DNA from 3 places in the Pseudomonas sp. Pf153 genome. Region 1 is predicted to be linked to each of the others. Evidence: predicted binding sites of a transcription regulator. Region 1 holds the regulator's gene; each other region holds the start of a gene.
The links. Region 1 encodes sigma-54, which starts transcription at its own class of promoters, with help from an activator protein. Its sites were predicted from a motif close to ANTGGCATNNANNTTGCTNT; they were not measured.

Region 1 (8,015 bases):
CCACGAAGGCGAATACGGCGCTCTTGATGATGCCGTTGAGCACATCGTCGAGGAAATCGACGCTGTTCTGCATATTGGACCAGTAGGAACCTTCGTAGACCCCCAGCCAGTCGACAGCCACCCATGAGCCTCCCCAGATCCCGACGACGCTGAAGATCATTGCCAGCACCGGCAGGGAAATGAAACCGGCCCAGAGGCGTGGCGCGATGATGTACTTGAGCGGGTCGACACCGATCATTTCCAGGCTCGACAACTGCTCGGTGGATTTCATGTTGCCGATCTCGGCCGTCAGCGCCGAACCCGCGCGTCCGGCGAACAGCAACGCGGTGACCACGGGACCGAGCTCGCGCAACAGTGTCAGGGAAACCATCTGCCCGACCGCTTGCTCGGACCCATAGCTGGACAGGATATTGAAACCCTGCAGTGCCAGTACCATGCCGATGAAGATCCCGGAGACCACGATGATCACCAGGGACATCACGCCCACCGAATGCAATTGCTTGACCAGCAGGCCAAAACCACCGCCCGTCGCGTTGCGACCGAGCAGAGCATGGACCAGAAACAGCGTCGAGCGACCCAGTACCGCCAGCACGTCGATGCCGGAGTGGCCGAACAGGCGAATTCTTTCTATCAGCGATTTCTTGCGCATCAGCGCTTCCCCAGCAGATCGGTACGGTAATCCGTGGCCGGAAAATGGAACGCCACCGGGCCGTCCGCATCGCCCTTCATGAATTGGCGAATGCGTGGGTTGTCCGACTCCTTCAGCTCTCGAGGCGTACCCTGCCCCAGCACCTGTCCATCACCCACCACATAGATGTAGTCGGCAATGCTGGCGGTTTCGGCCAGGTCATGGGATACCACGATGCTGGTGATGCCCAGCGCATCGTTGAGCAGGCGGATCAGGCGCACGAGCACGCCCATAGCAATGGGGTCCTGCCCGACGAAGGGCTCGTCGTACATGAGGATCTTCGGGTCGAGGGCAATCGCCCGCGCCAGTGCGACTCGGCGCTTCATGCCGCCGGACAGTTCGTCCGGCATCAGATCGATGGCGCCACGCAACCCGACCGCCTGCAACTTGAGCAGGACGATGTCGCGGATCATTTCTTCCGGCAGGTCGGTGTGAACCCGCAGGGGAAAAGCCACGTTCTCGAACACATCCAGGTCGGTGAACAGCGCACCGCTCTGGAACAGTACGCCCATGTTCTTGCGCGCATCGAACAGGTCACTGCGCGACAATGTCGGAATATTCTGGCCGTTGACCCAGACTTCGCCGGCGCTGGGGCGCAACTGGGCCCCCATCAGGCGCAGCAGCGTGGTTTTGCCGCACCCGGAAGGTCCCATGATGCCGGTGACCTTGCCGCGCGGGATGCGAATATCGATATTGTTGAAAATGCTGCGCGTCCCTCGCTTGAAGGACAGCCCCTTCAGCTCGACCGCGTAGGCGTTGTCGGCACTCATCTAAACTCCTTGCGATGCAGCCTCAGATCCGGATGCCTGGCCAGTCGGCCAAATTGTCGCGACTGCCGGGCATTCGAACCGGCGGCGAACTATATCACTGCAACGGTCGGGCGCCCAAGGGTTACCCCCCTCCGGTTAAGCGTGGATTAAGGTAAAAGCCCCGGTTTTATGGCAAACCTTGCGAGGCGTTCGCACAAAGCATGACGAACTAGCGTGAGGGAATTGTTCATTGCCGCTATAATCGCCGCCTTTTCATCGGGCTATACGATTTCTGACATGAGCCAATCCAGCGACCTGATTCAATCGGCACAACGTACCATCCGCCTCGAGCTCGAAGCCGTGCAAGGCTTGCTGCCCCATATCGACGCTGATTTCGTACGCGCCTGCGAGATGATTCTGGCCAGCACGGGCCGCGTCGTCGTCGTTGGCATGGGCAAGTCCGGGCACATCGGCAACAAGATCGCCGCGACCCTGGCCAGCACGGGCACCACTGCATTTTTCGTCCATCCTGCCGAGGCCAGCCACGGCGACATGGGCATGATCACCCGGGACGATGTCATCCTGGCCCTGTCCAACTCGGGCTCGACCAACGAAATCCTCACGCTGTTGCCGCTGATCAAGCGCCTTGGCATCCGGATGATCAGCATCACCGGAAATCCGGACTCCCCCCTGGCCAAGGCCGCCGAAGTGAATCTCAACGTACATGTCGAGCACGAAGCCTGCCCGCTGAACCTCGCCCCGACCTCGTCCACCACCGCGGCCCTGGTCATGGGCGACGCCCTCGCCGTGGCGCTGCTGGAGGCCAGGGGGTTCACCGCCGAGGATTTCGCTTTTTCCCATCCCGGCGGCGCCTTGGGTCGCCGCCTGTTGCTGAAAGTCGAAAACGTGATGCACGCCGGCGAAGAGTTGCCGCACGTCCAGCGAGGCACGCTCCTCAAGGACGCCCTCATGGAAATGACCCGCAAGGGACTGGGCATGACAGTGATTCTCGAAACCGACGGCAAGCTCGCCGGTATCTTCACTGACGGCGACCTGCGTCGCACCCTCGACCGCCCCATCGACATCCGCAATGCAACCATCGACGAAGTCATGACCCTTCATGGCAAGACGGCCCGCGCCGACATGCTCGCCGCCGAAGCCTTGAAAATCATGGAAGACCACAGAATCAACGCACTGGTAGTGGTGGATGACGAGGACCGCCCGATCGGCGCCTTCAACCTGTCCGACCTGCTGCGCGCCGGAGTAATGTGATGACGACCGACCTGCTGCTACGAGGCAAAGATATCAAGCTCGCCGTTTTCGACGTTGACGGCGTACTCACCGATGGCCGCCTGTACTTCCTTGAAGATGGCAGCGAATTCAAGACCTTCAACACGCTCGACGGTCAGGGCATCAAGATGCTGATGGCCGCCGGCGTGCAGACCGCCATCATCAGCGGCCGCAAGACTCCCGTGGTCGAGCGACGCGCGAAGAACCTCGGCATCCCCCATCTATACCAGGGACGCGAGGATAAACTGGTGGTACTGGACGAGCTTCTGGGCCAGCTCAATCTAAGCTACGAACAGGTCGCCTATCTGGGTGACGACCTGCCGGACCTGCCGGTGATCCGCCGTGTCGGCCTGGGAATGGCGGTGGCCAACGCCGCCGGTTTCGTGCGCGAGCACGCCCACGGCGTCACCACGGCACGAGGCGGCGAAGGCGCGGCCCGTGAATTCTGCGAACTGATCCTGCGCGCCCAGGGCCGCCTCGAAGCGGCCAACGCCGCGTACCTGTGAGCCATTTATGCTGAGCAAGAAGATTCGCACCATCGTGGTGTTCGGCTGTATCGCAGCGATTTTCGCGGCGGTAGGCTACTGGAACATCAGTCCGGAACGCTTTCTCGACCGGCCTGCGGCCCAGGTCGAAGAGAAGATAGACTGGTACGCGACCAACACGCACACCCTGCAGTACCTGCCCGACGGCAAGGTGCAGTACGAAATGACGGCCGACAAGGTCGATCATGTGAAGGCCACCGACATCACGTTGGTGACCACGCCGGACCTGAACATGTTTCGTGGCACCGATTTCCCGTGGCATGTGCAAAGCAAGCACGCCGAAGTCAATTCCGGTGGCACCGAAGTGGAGCTCATCGACTCGGTACGCGTGGCCCGCACCGACGAGAAAAACCGTACGACCATCATCACCACAAGTCGCATGACCGTGTTCCCGCAGCAGGAATATGCGCAGACCGAGCAACCCGTTAGAATCGACGGCGCCGGCGGTGTATCGACCGGCACGGGAATGAAAGCGTATCTGAAGGAAAGCAGGATACACCTGCTATCGAACGTAAGAGGACAGTATGAAGCTCGCTAAAACCCTCCCTATTTTGCTCAGTCTGGGCGCAGCACTGGGAAGCGCGAGCGCCTGGTCCCTCCCCAACGACCGCGACCAGCCTATCCGCATCCAGGCCGACGACGCTCAGCTTGACGACAAGAACGGCGTGGCGACCTATAAAGGTGACGTGATCATCACCCAGGGCTCGATGAAGGTGACCGGCAATACCGTGACCATCACCCGCACCCAGTCCGGCGATATAGACGTGGTGACCTCCGTGGGCAACCTGGCCTATTTCGAGCAACTGCAGACAGCCGGCGACACCAAGCCCGTCCAGGGCTACGGCGTGACCATCCAGTATCACGCCTCCCAGGACCGCGTTGTGCTGATCGACCGCGCCAAGGTCATCGACAAGGACAACAACGTCACCCAGGGCGAAAAAATCGTCTACGACACCAACAAGAAACTCGCCAGCGCCGGTCGCGCCACCGGCAGCAAGGTGACCGAGCAGCGCCCACGGATCGACATGGTCATCCAGCCGAAAAAGAAAACCGAGCAGAAGGCCCAGTAATGGCAACTCTGAAAGCTCAGCACCTGGCCAAGAGCTACAAGGGCCGCCAGGTTGTGCGTGATGTCAGCCTGTCCATCGACAGCGGGCAAATCGTCGGCCTGCTCGGCCCCAACGGCGCGGGCAAAACCACCTGTTTCTATATGATCGTCGGCCTGGTACAGGCCGATCAGGGCCGCGTACTGATCGACGACCTGGACGTCAGCCACCAGCCCATGCATGGCCGGGCGAAAGCCGGCATCGGCTACCTGCCTCAGGAAGCATCGATCTTCCGCAAGCTGTCGGTGGCCGACAACATCATGGCGATCCTCGAAACCCGCAAGGATCTCGACAAAGCCGGCCGCCGCCAGGAGCTGGAAAGCCTGTTGCAGGAATTCCACATCAGTCATATCCGTGACAACCTGGGCATGAGCCTCTCCGGCGGCGAACGACGCCGGGTGGAAATCGCGCGAGCCCTGGCCACCGCGCCGAAATTCATTCTGCTCGACGAACCGTTCGCCGGCGTGGACCCGATCTCGGTAGGCGACATCAAGCAGATCATTCACCACCTCAAGGCCAAGGGGATCGGCGTGCTGATCACCGACCACAACGTGCGTGAGACCCTGGACATCTGCGAAACCGCCTACATTGTCAATGACGGACAACTGATCGCCGAGGGCGACGCGGCGACCATCCTGGCCAATGAACTGGTCAAGGAAGTCTATCTGGGTCATGAGTTCCGCTTGTAGGCATAACGTGTTTGGTAAATTGGCCCGGCACCGCTGATTTTATTGCTAGGCAAACACTTCAGTTTCAGGCATATAATTTGCTTAAGGTTTGGCGCTCCGGCGCCATGTAGTGGATGGCGCATGTGCGCCGGCGAATAAGGTGTTAAGCCCCTGCCATGAAACCATCGCTAGTCTTGAGAATGGGCCAGCAGCTGACGATGACGCCGCAGCTGCAACAGGCTATCCGCTTGCTCCAATTGTCGACCCTGGACCTGCAACAGGAAATCCAGGAGGCCCTGGAATCCAACCCGATGCTCGAGCGCCAGGAAGAAGGCGACGACTTCGATAACACCGATCCGCTGGCCGACAACGTCGAGCAGAAAACCAGTACCGAGATCCAGGAACCGTCCTATCAGGAACAATCCGCCCCGACAGTGGACAATCTGGAGGATGGCGAATGGAACGAACGCATTCCCAACGACCTGCCCGTGGATACCGCTTGGGAAGACGTCTACCAGACCAGTGCCAGCAGCCTGCCCAGCAGCGATGACGACGAGTGGGACTTCACCACCCGCACCTCCGCCGGCGAGAGCCTGCAAAGCCACCTGTTGTGGCAGTTGAACCTGGCACCAATGTCGGACACCGATCGCCTGATTGCGGTGACCCTGATCGACTGCATCAACAACCAGGGCTACCTGGACGAGACCCTCGAAGAAATCCTGGAAGCCTTCGATCCCGAGCTGGACATCGAGCTGGACGAGATCGAAGCCGTCCTGCACCGCATCCAGCAGTTCGAACCGGCCGGCATCGGCGCCCGCAGCCTCGGCGAGTGCCTGCTGCTGCAACTGCGCCAATTGCCCGCCAAGACGCCTTGGCTGGCCGAAGCCAAGCGGCTGGTTACCGACTACATCGATCTGTTGGGCGGTCGCGACTACAGCCAGCTTATGCGGCGCATGAAACTCAAGGAAGATGAACTGCGCCAGGTGATCGAACTGGTCCAGAGCCTCAACCCGCGGCCGGGCTCGCAGATCGAGGCCACCGAACCCGAATACGTGGTCCCCGACGTGATCGTGCGCAAACACAACGATCGCTGGCTCGTGGAGTTGAACCAGGAAGCGGTCCCCAAGTTGCGGGTCAACGCCCAGTATGCAGGGTTTGTAAAGCGCGCCGACACCAGCGCCGATAACACCTTCATGCGCAACCAGCTGCAAGAAGCGCGCTGGTTCATCAAGAGCCTGCAAAGCCGTAACGAAACCCTGATGAAAGTCGCCACCCAGATCGTCGAGCATCAGCGCGGTTTCCTGGAGTATGGCGACGAAGCCATGAAGCCATTGGTCCTGCATGACATCGCCGAGGCGGTGGGCATGCACGAATCGACGATTTCCCGCGTCACCACTCAGAAATTCATGCATACCCCGCGGGGAATCTATGAATTGAAATACTTTTTCTCCAGCCACGTCAGTACCTCCGAAGGCGGCGAATGCTCGTCCACGGCCATCCGCGCGATCATCAAGAAACTGGTGGCGGCGGAAAATCAGAAAAAGCCGTTGAGTGACAGCAAGATCGCTGGTTTACTGGAGGCACAAGGCATTCAGGTGGCCCGCCGTACCGTCGCCAAATACCGCGAATCCCTCGGGATCGCGCCTTCGAGCGAACGCAAGCGGTTGATGTAACAGGCCACGCCACAGCGTTCCAGTGGCAGGTATTTCTGCCTGCCGCTTTATGCACTGGCAACGAAGGAGAAGCTGTATGCAAGTCAACATCAGTGGACACCAACTGGAAGTGACCGAACCTCTTCGTCAATACATCGGCGAAAAACTCGACCGACTGGAGAGGCATTTCGACAAGATCACCAACGTTCAAGTCATCATGACCGTCGAAAAGCTGCTGCAGAAAATCGAAGCCACGTTGCATATCCCCGGTGGAGAAGTGGTCGCCAACGCCTCGCATGAAGACATGTATGCCGCGATTGACCTGCTGACCGACAAACTGGATCGCCAACTCAAAAAGCATAAGGAAAAGACCCAGAGCCTCCTCCAGGGCGCGACCGGTCGTTAATCTCCCCAATCCATGATTCGACTAGAAACCATCCTGACCCCCGGCCGTTCCAAGGTGAACGCGCCGGGAGGCAGTAAAAAGAAAGCTCTCGAACAGATTGCAAACCTGATCCATCACGAAGTCGAGGATCTGGAAATGCAGGACGTCTTCGAGGCCCTCGTTGCCCGAGAAAAGCTCGGTTCGACCGGTTTTGGCAACGGCATCGCCATTCCCCATTGCCGCCTCAAGGGTTGTACCGCACCGATCAGTGCGCTGTTGCACCTTGAAGCCCCTATAGATTTCGACGCCATCGACGGCGCACCGGTCGACCTGCTGTTCGTATTGCTGGTCCCCGAAGCGGCCACCGATGCACACCTTGAACTGCTACGTCAGATCGCCAGCATGCTGGACCGCAAGGAAGTTCGCGACAGACTGCGCAGCGCATCGAGTAACGAAGCCTTGTATCAGGTTGTCCTGGACGAACAGAACGGTCATTAACATGCGCCTGATCATCGTCAGTGGCCGCTCCGGCTCCGGGAAGAGTACAGCCCTCAATGTACTCGAAGACAACGGCTATTATTGTATCGACAACCTGCCGGCAGGCCTGCTGCCGGAGCTGGCCGAGCGCGCCCTGATCCATACCGAACTGGCGCAACCGCTGGTGGCGGTTTCCATCGATGCACGCAATCTGCCCAGCCACCTGTCGCGGTTTCCCGAACTGCTCGCAGAAGTACGCAGCAAGCACATCCAATGCGATGTGCTGTACCTGGACGCCGATGAAGAAACATTGCTCAAGCGCTTTTCCGAAACCCGTCGCCGCCACCCGCTGAGCAATGCCAGCCGTTCCCTGGCCGAAGCCATCCACGACGAAAGCCAGTTGCTGGGGCCGATCGCCGACCTGGCGGACTTGAAGCTCAATACCACGCACCTGA
Region 2 (8,015 bases), on a different contig from region 1:
CCTCGGGGCTAGGGTTTAGGTGCTTGTCGGGGTCTACCTTTGCGCTGGCTTGCATCTATCGTCGATCTTGTCGATGAATTCCTTATTGGCGCTTTGGGTAGAGGGGGCGGGACGAGAAGTCTCCCACGGTCCGTACTGGCTAGAGTCGGAATCGAGCTTTTAGTCCCGCCCACCCCTTCAAGTCTAAACATACAAGCGAGCCTGCTCGCGATGACGCCGGGTCAGACGCTGCGAGGCCGTCAGCCCAACAACTCATTCATGGCAATGATCTGTTCCGCCACCTGAATCAGCTTCTGCTGGCGGCTCATGGCCTGGCGGCGCATCAGGGTGTAGGCCTGTTCTTCGTTGCAGGCTTTCATCTTCATCAGCATGCCCTTGGCCAGTTCGATGCGCTTGCGTTCGGCCAGTTGCTGGTCCCTGGCCAGGAGCTGGGCGCGCAGGGCCTGGTCGCTTTCGAAGCGCGCCATGGCCACGTCGAGGATCGGCTGCAGGCGTGCGGCGTGGATACCTTCGACGATGTAAGCGCTCACGCCGGACTTGATCGCCTGGCGCATCACATCGGGGTCGTGCTCGTCGGTAAACATGACGATCGGTCGTGGCTGGTCGCGACTGACCAGTACCACTTGCTCCATCACATCCCGTCCCGGTGACTCGGTATCGATCAGGATCACGTCCGGACGCACTGTTTCGACGCGTTCTGGCAAATCGATGGTCAATCCGGATTCGTCGATGACATCGAACCCGGCTTCCGTCAGGGCAGCCTTGAGACGACCGACTTTTTTCGCGGTGTCGTTGATCAGCAGGATACGCAACATGCTCAAGGCTCCTGTCAGCGGCTGGCGAGAAGGGGAGCCGCATCGCTCAAGGCGTGCAGTTTGAAGCAGCGGGCATACCCGGCCGGATCCGAACCGTCCCAAGTAATACCGTCGATCAATTGGCTGCTGCGCATGTCCTGACGGGGAGATGCGATGCCCAGTGCTGCACTGGCCTGGCGATACAGCGCCAGCTGTTGGACCTCTTGCGCCACGGCCAGGTAATCCGGGTCTTCACGTAACAGGCCCCAACGGCGGAACTGGGTCATGAACCACATGCCGTCGGACAGGTAAGGGACGTTCACTTCGCCGTCACCGTGGAAACGCATGGCGTGGGGATCCTGCCAGCTATTGCCCAAGCCGTCGGCATAGATGCCAAGCAGGCGGGGCTCGATGCAGTCCAGCGGTGCGTCGAGGTATTCGGGCGCACTCAAGAGTTGTGCGGTGCTGCGGCGATTCTCGCTGCTCTGTTCGATGAAGCGACTGGCCTCAAGGACCGCCATCACCAGGGCACGTGCGGTATTGGGGTATTGTTCGACAAAAGCGCGGGTGCAGCCCAGGACTTTTTCCGGGTGATCGGGCCAGATGGTCTGCGTGGTCGCCAGGGTGAAGCCCAGGTTCTGTTTTACCGCACTGGCGCACCAGGGTTCGCCGACGCAGAGGCCATCGATACGGCCGGCCTGCAAGTGGGCGATCATTTGCGGTGGCGGTACCACCACGCTGTCCACATCCGACAACGGATGAATACCCTGGGCGGCGAGCCAGTAGTAGAGCCACATCGCATGGGTGCCGGTTGGGAAGGTCTGGGCGAAGGTCAGTTTCGTGCGAGTTTGGTGCACATGGCGTTCCAGTGCCTCAGGACTGGTCACGCCCAGCGCTTGCAGCCCATGAGAGAGGTTGATGCTCTGGCCGTTCTGGTTCAGGCCCATCAGCACGGCCATGTCAGTCGGCGCGACACCGCCGATGCCCAGGTGCACCGCATAGATCAAGCCGTACAGGCTGTGGGCCGCATCGATTTCGCCGCTGACCAGCTTGTCCCGCAGGTTGGCCCAGGATGCCTGGCGCTTGAGGTTCAAGGTCAGGCCGTAGGGTTGGGCGAAGCCCTGAGTGGCGGCCACCACCACCGGGGCGCAATCACTCAAGGCCATGAAGCCAAGATCGATCGCGCTCTTTTCCGGAGCGTCGCTGCCATTGACCCAGGCCAGGGGGTTGGCTGGAATTTCATTCATCGGGCATCACCTTGCACATAAAAAGCGCCGTACCCGACAACTGCCAGAGCAAGGCCGGAGGACGACGCCGTTGTCCTTTAAATCAGTGTGGCACTCATTCCGTCGTTGGCATGAGCGTCGATGAGCACAAACGGTGCAAGGCATATGCCATCGGCACTGTTTTATGCAGGCGCCTCGCTGAACCGCCGCTGCGCGGCTATAATCCCCGCCTCATTTTGTCGCCCGAGTCAAAATCGCCCATGTACACCCTGGCCCGCGAACTGCTGTTCAAACTTTCCCCGGAAACCTCCCACGATTTGTCCCTGGACCTGATTGGCGCGGGCGGGCGCCTGGGCCTCAATGGGCTGCTGTGCAAGGCACCGGCGAAACTCCCGGTGAGTGTGATGGGATTGCAGTTTCCCAACCCGGTGGGCCTGGCCGCGGGGCTGGACAAGAACGGTGCAGCCATCGACGGCTTCGCGCAGCTGGGTTTCGGTTTCGTGGAAATCGGCACCGTCACGCCACGGCAGCAACCGGGTAATCCCAAGCCGCGCCTTTTTCGCTTGCCGCAAGCCGAGGCGATCATCAACCGCATGGGCTTCAACAACCTGGGCGTCGACCATTTGCTGGCCCGTGTTGCCGCCGCCAAGTACAAGGGCGTGCTGGGCATCAACATCGGCAAGAATTTCGACACTGCGGTGGAGCGCGCCGTCGACGATTACCTGATCTGCCTGGACAAGGTCTATGCCCACGCCAGCTACGTGACCGTCAATGTCAGCTCGCCGAATACCCCGGGGCTGCGCAGCCTGCAATTCGGGGATTCCCTCAAGCAGTTGCTGGCGGACCTGGCCCGGCGTCGCGCGGAGCTGGCACTGATTCATGGCAAGCATGTCCCGCTGGCGATCAAGATCGCTCCGGACATGACCGACGAAGAAACCGTGCAAGTGGCCCAGGCCCTGATCGAGACGGGCATGGACGCGGTGATCGCCACCAACACGACGCTGGGTCGCGAAGGCGTCGAAGGGATGGATCACGGTGATGAAGCGGGCGGGTTATCCGGCGCGCCAGTGCGTGACAAGAGCACCCACACCGTGAAGGTGCTGGCCGCCGAGCTGGCCGGGCGCTTGCCGATCATCGCCGCTGGCGGGATTACCGAAGGGCGCCATGCGGCCGAGAAAATCACCGCCGGGGCGAGCCTGGTCCAGATTTATTCGGGCTTCATCTACAAGGGACCTGCGTTGATTCGTGAGTCCGTGGACGCCATCGCGGCGTTGGGCTAGAGCCGGGCAAGAATCCCTCGCCACAAGGGTGTGTTTGAATGTGTGAAAGCCGCCCATTAAAAAGGGCTCCTCGAAGGAGCCCCTGGGCCGTAGCCCGCCGTCCGGATGGGACGCGCGTGGTTAAGTCGATGGTCGGATCAAATTGTCGAGTTCTGGAGTATTAAGCCCTGTGTCAGCCGACGGCGTGAAGTTCGTTGAGTCTATGGATACCCGCAGTGCCGGTCATACCGTCCCAGTTGTCGCCGCGTCCTTCTCGCCAGCCATTGATCCAGGCTTGACGTACTGACGGTAGAGTAAAGGGGCAAAGCTCACGGGATTTACCACCAACGCCATATTGGTAACCGCGTAAAAATGCTCTTTCCAACGGATCACGCTTAAGTCTTCTCATAGGGTGTTGCCCTCACTTGTTGACTGTTGCTTCGCGTCGACCTCTATCGAGGCCGGGGCAGAATCATTCTGCCGTTGGTGGCTCGTTGCCGGCGTGACGAGCCAAGGTGTTGGCGCCGTTGCGACGTCAACCTGTGTTGAGTTCTAACCAAAGCGTCACATGGATGGAATGATCTTTTTGTCATAAGCACGTAACAATAAAGATGCCAGAGCGATAAGTAACAAGCTGTTCACTGACCGCTTTTGAGCAAGACCCCTGTATGATCGGCCCTGCGTTGAAGAGGGCTGCGCTGGTTCGAATGAGAATGTCCTCCCGTTGCACTCGGGTACTATTCGACGAAAGGGATGAGTTTTCACAATTTGTTTTACAGAATTTTTAACCTGCCCCTGCATCTAAGCTCTTTTAACCTGAGCGGCGAGGGTGGAACGGCATACTTTCATGCCACCGGGTGCTCTTGAGAAAAGTACCTGATTGAACCCGACCGGCAATGCGTTGCCCGGTCCACTTGGCCAAAGGCTCTGGAAACTCCCATGTCCGACCGTTTTGAACTCTTCCTCACCTGCCCCAAGGGCCTCGAAGGCCTGCTGCTCGAGGAAGCCACCGGGCTTGGCCTTGAAGAGGCACGCGAGCACACCTCCGCCGTTCGCGGCATGGCCGACATGGAGACGGCGTATCGCCTGTGTCTGTGGTCTCGGCTGGCCAACCGTGTACTGCTGGTCCTCAAGCGCTTTTCGATGAAAAACGCCGACGACCTGTACCACGGCGTATTGGACGTCGACTGGCAGGATCACATGTTGGCCGATGGCACCCTGGCGGTGGAGTTCAGCGGGCACGGTTCGGGCATCGATAACACCCACTTCGGCGCACTGAAGGTCAAGGATGCCATCGTCGACAAGCTGCGTACGCCCTCTGGAGAGCGACCGTCCATCGACAAGCTCAACCCGGATCTGCGCATTCACCTGCGCCTGGATCGCGGCGAAGCGATTCTCTCCCTGGACCTTTCCGGCCATAGCCTGCACCAGCGTGGCTATCGCTTGCAGCAAGGCGCGGCGCCGCTGAAGGAAAACCTCGCCGCGGCCATCCTGATCCGTGCCGGCTGGCCGCGCATTGCCGCCGAAGGTGGGGCTTTGGCCGACCCGATGTGCGGTGTGGGCACGTTCCTGGTGGAAGCGGGCATGATTGCCACCGACATGGCGCCGAACCTGCGTCGCCAACAATGGGGCTTCACCGCCTGGCTAGGCCATGTGCCAGCGTTGTGGAAAAAACTCCATGAAGAAGCCACCGCCCGCGCTGCTGCCGGGTTGGCCAAACCACCGTTGTGGATTCGCGGCTACGAAGCCGACCCACGGTTGATCCAGCCGGGCCGCAACAACGTCGAACGTGCGGGCCTGAGCGAGTGGATCAAGATCTATCAAGGTGAAGTCGCCACCTTCGAGCCCCGTCCGGACCAGAACCAGAAAGGCCTGGTCATCTGTAACCCGCCCTACGGCGAGCGTCTGGGCGATGAAGCCAGCCTGCTGTATCTCTACCAGAACCTCGGTGAACGCCTGCGCCAGGCCTGCCTGAACTGGGAGGCCGCGGTGTTCACCGGCGCGCCGGACCTGGGCAAGCGCATGGGCATTCGTAGTCACAAGCAGTATTCGTTCTGGAACGGCGCCTTGCCGTGCAAGCTGTTATTGATCAAGGTGCTGCCGGATCAGTTCGTGACCGGCGAGCGCCGCACCCCGGAACAGCGTCAGGCCGAGCGCGATCTACAGGATCGGGTACCGGAAGTGCCGCAAGAGCGCCAGTACAACAAGAACGGCAATCCGATCAAACCGGCGCCGGCCCCGGCGCCCGTGGTCGAGCAGGCGCGCCTGAGCGAAGGCGGGCAGATGTTCGCCAATCGTCTGCAAAAGAATCTCAAGCAGTTGGGTAAATGGGCCAAACGTGAGGGCGTCGATTGCTACCGGGTCTACGATGCCGACATGCCCGAATACTCCATGGCCATCGACCTGTACCACGATTGGGTGCATGTTCAGGAATACGCCGCGCCGAAGTCCATCGACCCGGAAAAGGCCTCGGCCCGGCTGTTCGACGCGCTGGCGGCCATCCCGCAGGCGCTGAACGTCGACAAGAGTCGCGTAGTGATCAAGCGTCGTGAGCGCCAGAGCGGCACCAAGCAATACGAACGTCAGAGCGCCCAGGGCAAGTTCACCGAGGTCAACGAAGGGGGCGTGAAGCTGCTGGTCAACCTCACCGACTACCTGGACACCGGACTGTTTCTCGACCACCGTCCGATGCGCCTGCGTATCCAGAAAGAGGCAGCCGGCAAACGCTTCCTCAACCTGTTCTGCTACACCGCGACCGCCAGCGTCCACGCCGCCAAGGGGGGCGCCCGTAGCACCACCAGCGTCGATCTGTCGAAAACCTATCTGGACTGGGCACGGCGCAATCTGTCGCTCAATGGTTTTTCCGATAAGAACCGCCTGGAGCAGGGCGATGTGATGACCTGGCTACAGGACTGTCGCGACGAATACGACCTGATCTTCATCGACCCACCGACCTTTTCAAACTCCAAGCGCATGGAAGGTGTGTTCGACGTACAGCGCGACCACGTCCAGTTGCTGGACCTTGCAATGGCCCGTCTGGCACCGGGTGGCGTGTTGTATTTCTCCAACAATTTCCGCAAGTTCCAGCTCGAGGACAATGTGTGCGAGCGCTACGCGGTGGAGGAAATCACCGCCAGCACCATCGATCCGGACTTTGCCCGCAATGGCAAAATCCATCGCGCCTGGAAAATCATGTCACGTTGAAATGTCCCGATTGGATCCACGAAGCCTTGTATTTCAAGGCTTCCAGCCGTTTTCAGGGCTGGTCAAAGTGATGGCTAATAGCTATAACTAAAGCTGTGGTCAGGGCTGTATCCCATGCCTGCCCCTTTTCGAGTTGTCGTTATGGCATTGCATCCGGTACGTCCCAGGATCCTGGGTTTTATCAGCGAAGATGTCTCGGCCTGGCTGGTGGCTTCACTGGTCTTCCTGGCCGGCACCTGCATGACCGGTTTGCTGACCTGGGCAATGACCAATCTGTTCAACCAGCAACTGCGCCAACGTTTCGAGCTGCAAGCCGAGGAGCGTTTCAGTCGCATCGAGGAGCGGTTCCAGGACCAGGAGCAGCGCCTGGACAGCCTGCGGCGTTTCTTTGCCAATTCCTCGGGGGTTTCCAGCGAGGAGTTCCATGGCTACGCCGAAGCGTTGTTGCACCGTACCCAGGCGTTCGGTTGGGCACCACGCGTGCTTCGGGACGAGCGCCAGGCATTCGAGCAGCAGGCTCGCGCCGAGGGGATGGATGGGTTCTCCATCCGTGAGGCGGACGGTCACGGTGGCCTGCGACCAACTGCCGAGCGGGACGAGTATGTCCCCGTTCTGTACGTCCAGAGCCAGCCGTCCTCCGCCTCGCCAGTGGGCTTCGATCTGCTGTCCCAACCCTTGCGCCGGGCTGCACTTGAAGGAGCGCGTCAGCGCGATGCCCTGGTGGTCTCGCAACCCCTGGATTTGATGGGCACCGATCCGGCCTTCGCCCGTGGGGTCTTGCTGGTTGCACCGGTAAAAAGAGCAACGTCCCCGGAACCGTTCGGTTACGTGGTGGCCGCCATCAACATGCGCCGTCTGGTGGGCGATGGGTTGCCGGCGTCCGGCCATGAAAACCTGTCCTTGCGTGTCCTGGACCTGTCTACCGACGATCGGGAAGAAATCTTGTTCGAGTCCGCCGAACCGCCAGGTGAAAGCGATTTGTCAGCGATCCGCCTGCTGCGCCTCGGGAGTCATGATTACCGGATAGAACTGCGACCCAGTCGGATATTCCTGGCGGCCAATCATTCCTCGGTGTCGAGCCTGGTGGTGTTGGGTGGCTTGCTCAGTTTCCTGCTCAGCGCCTTGCTCTATGTGCTGGTCAGCCAGCGGCAGCGGGCGCTGACACTGGTGGAACAACGCACCCGGGAACTGCGTGCCCGGGAGCAGGAACTGCGCGGGACCCATAATCAATTGCGCGGTGTACTGGATGCCGCGACCCAGGTGGCGATCATCGCCACGGACTTGCGGGGCGTCATCACCACCTTCAACGCCGGCGCCGAACACATGCTGGGCTACCCAAGCCAGGAAGTCTTGCAGAGCATGACTCTGGAGAGCCTGCACGTTCCCCGGGAACTCCAGGCTCGGGCCGCTCAGCTCGCCGCACGCTTTGGCAAGCCGATCCCCACGTGCCACGCGATGCTGTTGGAGGGCAGCGAGCGTGGAGGGCAGCAAGCCCGGGAATGGACCCTGGTGCGTCGTGATGGCAGTCACCT
Region 3 (8,015 bases), on a different contig from region 1:
TTCGTCGTTGTGCTCATAACCGGCGGTTCCTTGTGGGATCAGCCGATTGAAAAATCGTTCGAAGTCTCGACGAACCGCCGGATCGGCGTTCTCGTTGATGGTCAACGAGGCCGAGGTATGCTGCAGCCACAGATGCAACAGACCGACGCGACACGCCCGGAGTTCAGGCAGACCGGCGAGCAACTCGTCCGTCACCAGATGAAAGCCCCTGGGCCTGGCCCGCAGGGTTATCAGCGTCTGTTGCCACATACAGATCTCCGCACGTTCGGCGCGCATTCTAGCGCGCTCTGGAAAAAAACAAAGAGCCTAATATTCCTCCTTCGATGTAAGCCTTTGGCGGTAGAAAAACCGTGTCGCTTACATGACAAAAGACGTCGGAAAAAACCGGGCCTTCTTCTGAGCAATGACAAACTGCGGACAAAAAAATGCCCGGCGAACCGGGCATAATTTTTTTTGCGTGCGCTTACAGGTTGTAGCCACGCTCGTTGTGTTCGGCCAGGTCCAGGCCAACGGCTTCTTCTTCCTCGGAGACCCGCAGGCCCATGACGGCGTCCAGAACCTTGAGGATGATGAAGGTGACGATCGCCGTATAGATCACGGTGAAACCCACACCTTTGAATTGAATCCAGACCTGCGCACCGATATCGGTCACGGTGCCGAAGCCACCCAGGGCCGGTGCGGCGAACACACCGGTCAGGATCGCGCCGAGGATACCGCCGATACCATGCACGCCGAAGGCATCCAGGGAGTCGTCGTAGCCGAGCTTGCGCTTGAGGGTGGTCGCGCAGAAGAAGCACACCACGCCCGCCGCCAGGCCGATGACCAGGGCGCCCATCGGGCCCACGGTGCCGGCAGCCGGTGTGATCGCAACCAGACCCGCCACCACGCCCGAGGCGATGCCCAGTGCGCTTGGCTTGCCGTGGGTGATCCACTCGGCAAACATCCAGCCCAGCGCCGCCGCAGCGGTGGCGATCTGAGTCACCAGCATCGCCATGCCGGCCGTGCCGTTGGCGGCGACGGCGGAACCGGCGTTGAAGCCGAACCAGCCAACCCACAGCATGGCAGCGCCCATCAGGGTGTAACCCAGGTTATGCGGCGCCATCGGCGTGCTCGGGAAGCCTTTGCGCTTGCCCAGCACCAGGCACGCCACCAGTCCCGCGATACCGGCGTTGATGTGCACTACGGTGCCGCCGGCGAAGTCCAGCACGCCCCAGTCCCACATCAGGCCGCCGTTACCGGACCAGACCATATGCGCAATCGGCGCGTAGACCAGCGTGAACCACACCCCCATGAAGATCAGCATGGCGGAGAACTTCATCCGCTCGGCGAAGGCGCCGACGATCAGGGCCGGCGTGATGATGGCGAACGTCATCTGGAAAGTGATGAAGACCGCTTCAGGGAACAGCGCCGCCGGGCCGGTGATGCTGGCCGGGGTGACGCCCGCCAGGAACGCTTTGCCCAGGCCGCCGATGAAGGAGTTGAAATTGACGACGCCCTGCTCCATGCCGGTGGTATCGAACGCGATGCTGTAGCCATAGATGACCCACAGGATGCTGATCAGACCGGTAATGGCAAAGCACTGCATCATCACGGAAAGAAGGTTTTTCGACCGGACCATGCCGCCGTAAAACAGCGCCAGGCCAGGGATGGTCATGAACAGGACAAGAATCGTGGCAGTCAGCATCCAGGCGGTGTCGCCGGAATTCAGTACAGGGGCTGCCGCTTCTTCCGCCATGGCCAGGCCAGGCATTACGAAGGACAACAGGGCTCCTAGCCCTGCGAATTTACGCAGAGTCATATTGTTTTCTCCTGGGGCGTTGGGTTTGGCGGCTTAGATGGCGTCGGTATCGGTTTCGCCGGTACGGATGCGGATAGCCTGTTCCAGATTGACCACAAAGATCTTTCCATCACCGATCTTGCCGGTGTTGGCAGCCTTGGTGATGGCCTCGATGACCCGGTCCAGATCCTTGTCGTCGATGGCGACGTCGATCTTCACCTTGGGCAGGAAATCGACCACGTATTCCGCGCCGCGATACAGCTCGGTATGGCCTTTCTGCCGGCCGAAGCCCTTGACCTCGGTAACGGTAATGCCCTGCACGCCGATTTCGGACAGCGACTCGCGCACGTCGTCCAACTTGAACGGCTTGATGATGGCAGTGACTAGCTTCATGAAACTCTCTCCCGAATTGGTGGACTTGCCCCAGGAAAACAAACCCGACTCAAGTCTAAGCGCAGTGCCTGGCTTTGTAACGCATCGTCGGCCCAAGTTGCCCGACCGGCGCCAGTCAACCGTTCCTGACGAAGCTCCCCGCTTCGTCTGCTGCACTGCATTCGTCACAACGACTGCATCAGTGCATGGGTCATCAGCCACTAAGCAGAAACCTTGCCATCTGTGCCCAAACCCACTGATTTCAATCCCTTACCCGATTCGCCGACCTGCGCTGCACCACGAACCGCAGCGATACGCACAACAACAGTGCGACAGCGCCCGGCCCCGTGCGCGAAAAGCGTGCATCCGCACTCGTGAATTGACTATAGACACTGCGTGATACACTGCCTGCCATTGTTTTCAGGACACCAGACATGCTTGCGCCAAAAGACCTCCTCGACGCCCTGAGCGGCCACGCCTCCCGTCTACTCAGCGGCGATACCCCCCTGCCCAAGAGTGAAATCGAAAGCCAGTTCAAAGCGCTGCTGCAAAGCGGATTCAGCAAGCTGGACCTGGTTAGCCGGGAAGAATTCGACAGCCAGATGGTGGTTTTGGCGCGGACCCGGGCCCGGTTGGAGAGCCTGGAGGCGAAGGTGGCGGAGCTGGAAGCGCGATTGGCTCCAACGCAGGAATAAGCAGGCTCGGGATGCGCCTGGGATGTTTCAATGCGGTTTGTCCGAAGCGGACACCATCGGCAGCTCCAGCGCAAAAAGCGCTCCGAGTCCCGGCCCGTCGCTTTGTACCATCAGTTCACCGCCCATTTCATGGGCCGCCAGGATGCAGCTGTGCAAGCCGAAGCCATGGCCGTCGACCCGTGTCGTGAAACCATGCTCGAACACCCGGGTGAGATTGCCCATGGAAATGCCCTCGCCGTTGTCCTCGACCTCGACCCGCACTCGCTTGTCTTCAATGGCCTTGAGACGCAGGATGATCCGGGATGGCCGGTCCACGACCGGGTCGAGGGCCTGCTTGGCGTTATTGATCAGGTTGATCAATATCTGCAGAACCTTGTGTTTATCCAGCGGCATCAGCGGGATATCGTCGAGCTCTTTGACCACCGTCACATGATGACGCGCCAGAGAGACATGGCAGATTCGCACCACATCCTCGATCAACTCTCGCAACGACCCCGGCTCCAACACACTTGAGTTGCCGGCATACGCCTGCTGAGTGGCGACGATTTCCTTGACGTGGTCGATGCTTTTGGTCAACTGCGCCAACTCATTGATCATGCTCTGCTGCTCGATTGCCAGCGACTCGGCGAGTTTGCCCAGGTACTCCGGCAGAGCCCGACCCTTTGGATCGCTGTTGAAGAAATCGCCCAGATCGTCGGAATGTTCCTTCATCAACTGGACGACCTTGGCGACCCCCTGCCCTTTGGACGTGTGCAATTTGTCGTACAAGACCTGGGCTGACACGTTAACGCTATTGAGCACGTTGCCCACGTTATGCAAGACGTTGGTGGCTATTTCCGCCATTCCCGCTCGGCGGGCGGTGGTGACCAGTTCAGCCTGGGCTTCGCGCAACTCGTCGTTGACCCTGGCTAACTGCTGGGGACTGGGGATCTTCAGCGCCGCGGGTATCAGCCGGACCAGCAAAATAGCGGTGATCACCGAGGCAATGGCGGTGATGACCTTAACCAGCGCCGACAGCCAGTAGTAGGGTTGCCAGATGGTCAGGATTTCCATCACATGGCTGGTCCCGCAGGCCAGGATAAAGACGCCGAAAGCCGCCAGCATCCAGTCGAACGGAACGTCCTTGCGCTTGTGGATGAAGTAAAGAAGGGTGAAGGGAATGCTGATGTAGGAAAAAGTGATCAAGCCATCGGCGATGACATTGGTCCAGAGCAGGTCCGGACGCCACATGTAGCAGTGGCCATGAGGCATGAAGCGGTTGTCGGTCAACAGCGCCAGCAGATTGTCCATGGCCGCTTCCTCCCTGTGCCGTTTGTATACCGCCAATACCGGACTTTTTCAGTCTAGCAGAGGGGCCTGATCGCCCACGCCGTATTCGAAACATCCTGCGAAAAATCGGCCATTCAATTACCGCTCCGGGGTCTCCCCTCACGACTACGCTTTGAACAGCCGCAGGACGCGGCCCTTTCTTCACTCAAGGAACGTTCCATGTCGCTCGCCATCGTCCACAGCCGCGCCCAGGTAGGGGTGGAGGCCCCTGCCGTTACCGTTGAGGTTCATCTGGCCAATGGTTTGCCATCGCTGACGATGGTCGGTTTGCCGGAAGCGGCTGTGAAGGAAAGCAAGGACCGGGTGCGCAGCGCGATCATCAACTCAGGGCTGAACTTCCCGGCGCGGCGCATCACCTTGAACCTGGCGCCCGCCGATCTACCGAAGGATGGCGGGCGGTTCGACCTGGCGATTGCCCTGGGGATCCTGGCAGCCAGTGTGCAAGTGCCGACCCTGACCCTCGACGACGTGGAATGCCTTGGTGAGCTGGCATTATCCGGCGCGGTGCGGCCGGTGCGCGGTGTCTTGCCCGCGGCGCTGGCGGCACGCAGGGCCGGGCGTACGCTGGTAGTCCCACGGGCAAACGCCGAGGAAGCCTGCCTGGCGTCGGGCCTGAAGGTCATCGCCGTGGATCATCTGCTCGAAGCCGTCGCGCACCTCAACAGCCATACGCCCATCGAACCTTTCGTTTCCAATGGGTTGCTCTCGGCCAGCAAGCCTTATCCAGACCTGAACGAAGTACAAGGCCAGGCCGGAGCCAAGCGCGCCTTGCTGATCGCTGCCGCCGGCGCTCATAACCTGCTGTTCAGCGGGCCTCCGGGAACCGGCAAGACCTTGCTGGCGAGCCGCCTGCCAGGGCTGTTGCCGCCATTGGCCGAGAGCGAGGCCCTGGAGGTCGCGGCGATTCAATCGGTCGCCAGTTGCGTGCCGTTGAGCCACTGGCCGCAACGGCCGTTTCGCCAGCCGCACCACTCGGCCTCCGGTCCAGCGCTGGTGGGCGGCGGATCCAAACCGCAGCCAGGGGAAATCACCCTCGCTCACCATGGCGTGCTGTTTCTGGATGAACTGCCCGAATTTGACCGCAAGGTCCTGGAAGTGCTGAGGGAACCGTTGGAATCAGGTTTCATCGTGGTGTCGCGCGCCCGTGACCGGGTGCGCTTTCCGGCACGTTTCCAACTGGTGGCGGCAATGAATCCGTGCCCCTGTGGATACCTGGGCGAGCCCACTGGCCGCTGCTCCTGCACGCCGGACATGGTGCAACGCTATCGCAACAAGTTGTCCGGCCCCTTGCTGGACCGTATCGACTTGCACTTGACCGTCTCCCGCGAAGCCACCGCACTCAATCCACGGAGCACACCGGGCGAGGATACGGCCACCGTCGCCGGACAGGTGGCCGAAGCCCGCGAGCGCCAGCAAAAACGCCAGGGTTGCGCCAACGCTTTTCTGGACCTGCCAGGTTTGCGCCGGTACTGCCATTTATCCACTCCTGACGAAACCTGGCTGGAAACGGCCTGCGAACGGCTGACCTTATCGCTGCGTGCAGCCCATCGCCTGCTCAAGGTCGCCCGAACATTGGCGGACCTGGAGCAAGCGGCAAGCATCCGGCGCGAGCACCTGGCCGAAGCGCTGCAATATCGGCCCGCTACACCATGACCCGGGTCATGGCTTGGTCAGATCCACCAGCGGCGTGTCGCGCACTTCGGTTTTCTGATCGTTCTGGATGGTATCGATGCGTTTGAGTGCTTTGTCCACGGCGCTCTTGTCCGCCAACAGGCTGTAATTGATCGTGAACCGCTTGTGCTCTTTCGGCCCGATAGTGGGGACCAGGCCCAAAGGCCGCTGGTACCGGCGGTTATAGGAAAAACTGGTGCCCGGCTCCAACCCGGTCACATATCCCTGGCCCTGGGTGTCGGTGTTTTTCCACAGGGAGAAGACCGGAAGCGTCGCGGTGTTGAAGCCCACCGACACGCCAAGGTTGCCGGCCTTGTTGTGCAATACAGTGAGTGTGTCGCCCTTGGCATCGGCGTATGGCACGACGTTGTAGACGGTTTCGTCGTAATCACGCGTTGGCCCCCGGTAGGTTTGCCAATCGCCCAGGTCGCCCTTGGCCTTGTCGTTGAAGGGCGACACCTGCTTGACCGGGGCAGCGAAACGCGCGCCCTGCTCCAGGAACGGCGTGCTGAAATTGCTGTGGTACAGCGCCTGGTATTCCTTCGGATAATCGCCATTGTTGGTCAACGTATCGTTGAGTGCGAAGGTCACACTGCCAGGCTCGGTGACCAGTTCGGTCTGCACCGAGAAGTCGACCTTCTTGAATGCCTGCTCCTTCAGCTCGCCGCGGAGCGTGATGGCGTAGGGCGGTTTTTCATCGATATGCAGGGTGACCTTATTGGCCGGGATGTTGGCGGCGCGACCATGCAGGGTCAGCAGCTCACCATTGTCCATGCCCGGGTGGCCGACCCATTCGTAGCCGCAACGGGTCACCAGTTCGTTGAAACCTTCGAGCCAACCCAGCCCACCGCGACCGTTGAGCTCGATAAAGGCCGGATTGACCACTTCCTTGACCGGCGAATCCCAGCCCATGCGCACGCTGCCCACCGAGGCCTGCAATACGTTCATGCCACGGGTCGGGACTACCGAAAGCTTCAGGGTGCCGTTGTCGATGTCCACGATACTGACGCCCTCCTGCCGCCCGCCGTGCAGGGTGCGCATCGTCACGGAAAAGGGTTTGTCGGTTTTGACGCCAAGCTGCTGGCTGGTGATTTGCCAGGGTTGTGCGGCTTTGTCGGTGTCGAGCAGGACGTAGTCCCAGGCCATGGCGTGGGACGCGACGCCCAAGGCGCCGAGGGCAACAAAAAGTTTGAGCGGAGTCATGGGGAGTAAGCCTTCTTTTTGGAGTTGTGCGGATTTTATAGTCTTGCAGAAACGTTTCAGCAAGTAGAAAAACCGCAACCACCGCGAAAATGAAGGGGGGTAAGCGACTCGATAAAAGCGGCCCGGTTGGCGCGAGGCTGGCTGGCCTGCCGCTATCGCGAGCAGGGCTCGCACAGGGTTTGACTGAAAATCAACCGTCATCCCGTGGGAGTGAGCCTGCTCGCGATGAGACCCTTCTGCCGGCAGCAGAATGCCTCAGCGGAACCGATCGACTTCCTGACGCAGGTCCTGCGCCAGTTTTTCCAGTTCCTTGGCGGTAATCGCCAGGTTCGAGACCACTTCGCGTTGTTCACTGTTGGCCATGGCGATGCTCTGCAGGTTACTGCTCAACAAGGTCGCGGTACTGCTTTGTTCCTGGGTGGCGGTGGTAATCGCCGCGAACTGCTGGCCGGCCGAACGACTCTGCTCGTCGATGCGGGCCAGGGCCGAAGCCACGTTGGCGTTGCGCGACAGGCCTTCCTGCATCAACAGGTTGCCCTGTTCCATGGTACTGATGGCGTTGCCGGTTTCCTGCTGGATGCTGGTGATCATGCTGGAGATTTCGTCAGTGGCCTGACGGGTACGGGACGCCAGGCTACGGACTTCGTCAGCCACCACGGCGAAACCACGGCCCTGCTCACCCGCACGGGCGGCTTCGATGGCGGCGTTCAAGGCCAGCAGGTTGGTTTGTTCGGCAATGGACGTAATCACGCCCACGATGCCGCCGATTTCCTGGGAACGCTGGCCCAGAGTATTGATGACCGTGGCGGTACTGTTGAGCGCGCCGGCGATCTGCTCCAGGGACGACGAAGCTTCATCCATCGACGTGCGCCCGATCTGGGTCTGTTGTGCGTTTTCCTGCGCCAGACGCTGGGTGTTACTCATGTTGTCGGCAATGTTCAACGACGTCGCACTGAACTCTTCCACCG

Region 2: a site for sigma-54 is predicted at 2,174-2,193, ahead of AD666_RS15200 (CmpA/NrtA family ABC transporter substrate-binding protein). Genes of this name have one in related genera too.
Region 3: a site for sigma-54 is predicted at 2,372-2,391, ahead of glnK (P-II family nitrogen regulator). Genes of this name have one in related genera too.

What each region holds. Positions count from the first base shown of each region.
Region 1 covers NZ_LHVL01000018.1:188,259-196,273, reverse strand. Annotated here, with positions in the region: gene mlaE (lipid asymmetry maintenance ABC transporter permease subunit MlaE) at 1-649, opposite strand, end outside; gene AD666_RS12955 (ATP-binding cassette domain-containing protein) at 649-1,458, opposite strand; gene AD666_RS12950 (KpsF/GutQ family sugar-phosphate isomerase) at 1,735-2,709, shown strand; gene AD666_RS12945 (HAD family hydrolase) at 2,709-3,233, shown strand; gene lptC (LPS export ABC transporter periplasmic protein LptC) at 3,241-3,810, shown strand; gene lptA (lipopolysaccharide transport periplasmic protein LptA) at 3,797-4,342, shown strand; gene lptB (LPS export ABC transporter ATP-binding protein) at 4,342-5,067, shown strand; gene AD666_RS12925 (RNA polymerase factor sigma-54) at 5,223-6,719, shown strand; gene hpf (ribosome hibernation-promoting factor, HPF/YfiA family) at 6,796-7,104, shown strand; gene ptsN (PTS IIA-like nitrogen regulatory protein PtsN) at 7,117-7,581, shown strand; gene rapZ (RNase adapter RapZ) at 7,583-8,015, shown strand, end outside.
Region 2 covers NZ_LHVL01000023.1:3,519-11,533, reverse strand. Annotated here, with positions in the region: gene AD666_RS15205 (ANTAR domain-containing response regulator) at 240-815, opposite strand; gene AD666_RS15200 (CmpA/NrtA family ABC transporter substrate-binding protein) at 830-2,041, opposite strand; gene AD666_RS15195 (quinone-dependent dihydroorotate dehydrogenase) at 2,281-3,300, shown strand; gene rmf (ribosome modulation factor) at 3,473-3,688, opposite strand; gene rlmKL (bifunctional 23S rRNA (guanine(2069)-N(7))-methyltransferase RlmK/23S rRNA (guanine(2445)-N(2))-methyltransferase RlmL) at 4,219-6,483, shown strand; gene AD666_RS15185 (GGDEF domain-containing protein) at 6,625-8,015, shown strand, end outside.
Region 3 covers NZ_LHVL01000009.1:175,380-183,394, forward strand. Annotated here, with positions in the region: gene AD666_RS05830 (secondary thiamine-phosphate synthase enzyme YjbQ) at 1-249, opposite strand, end outside; gene AD666_RS05835 (ammonium transporter) at 464-1,798, opposite strand; gene glnK (P-II family nitrogen regulator) at 1,832-2,170, opposite strand; gene AD666_RS05845 (accessory factor UbiK family protein) at 2,584-2,844, shown strand; gene AD666_RS05850 (sensor histidine kinase) at 2,872-4,134, opposite strand; gene AD666_RS05855 (YifB family Mg chelatase-like AAA ATPase) at 4,333-5,826, shown strand; gene AD666_RS05860 (aldose 1-epimerase family protein) at 5,833-7,047, opposite strand; gene AD666_RS26995 (methyl-accepting chemotaxis protein) at 7,303-8,015, opposite strand, start outside.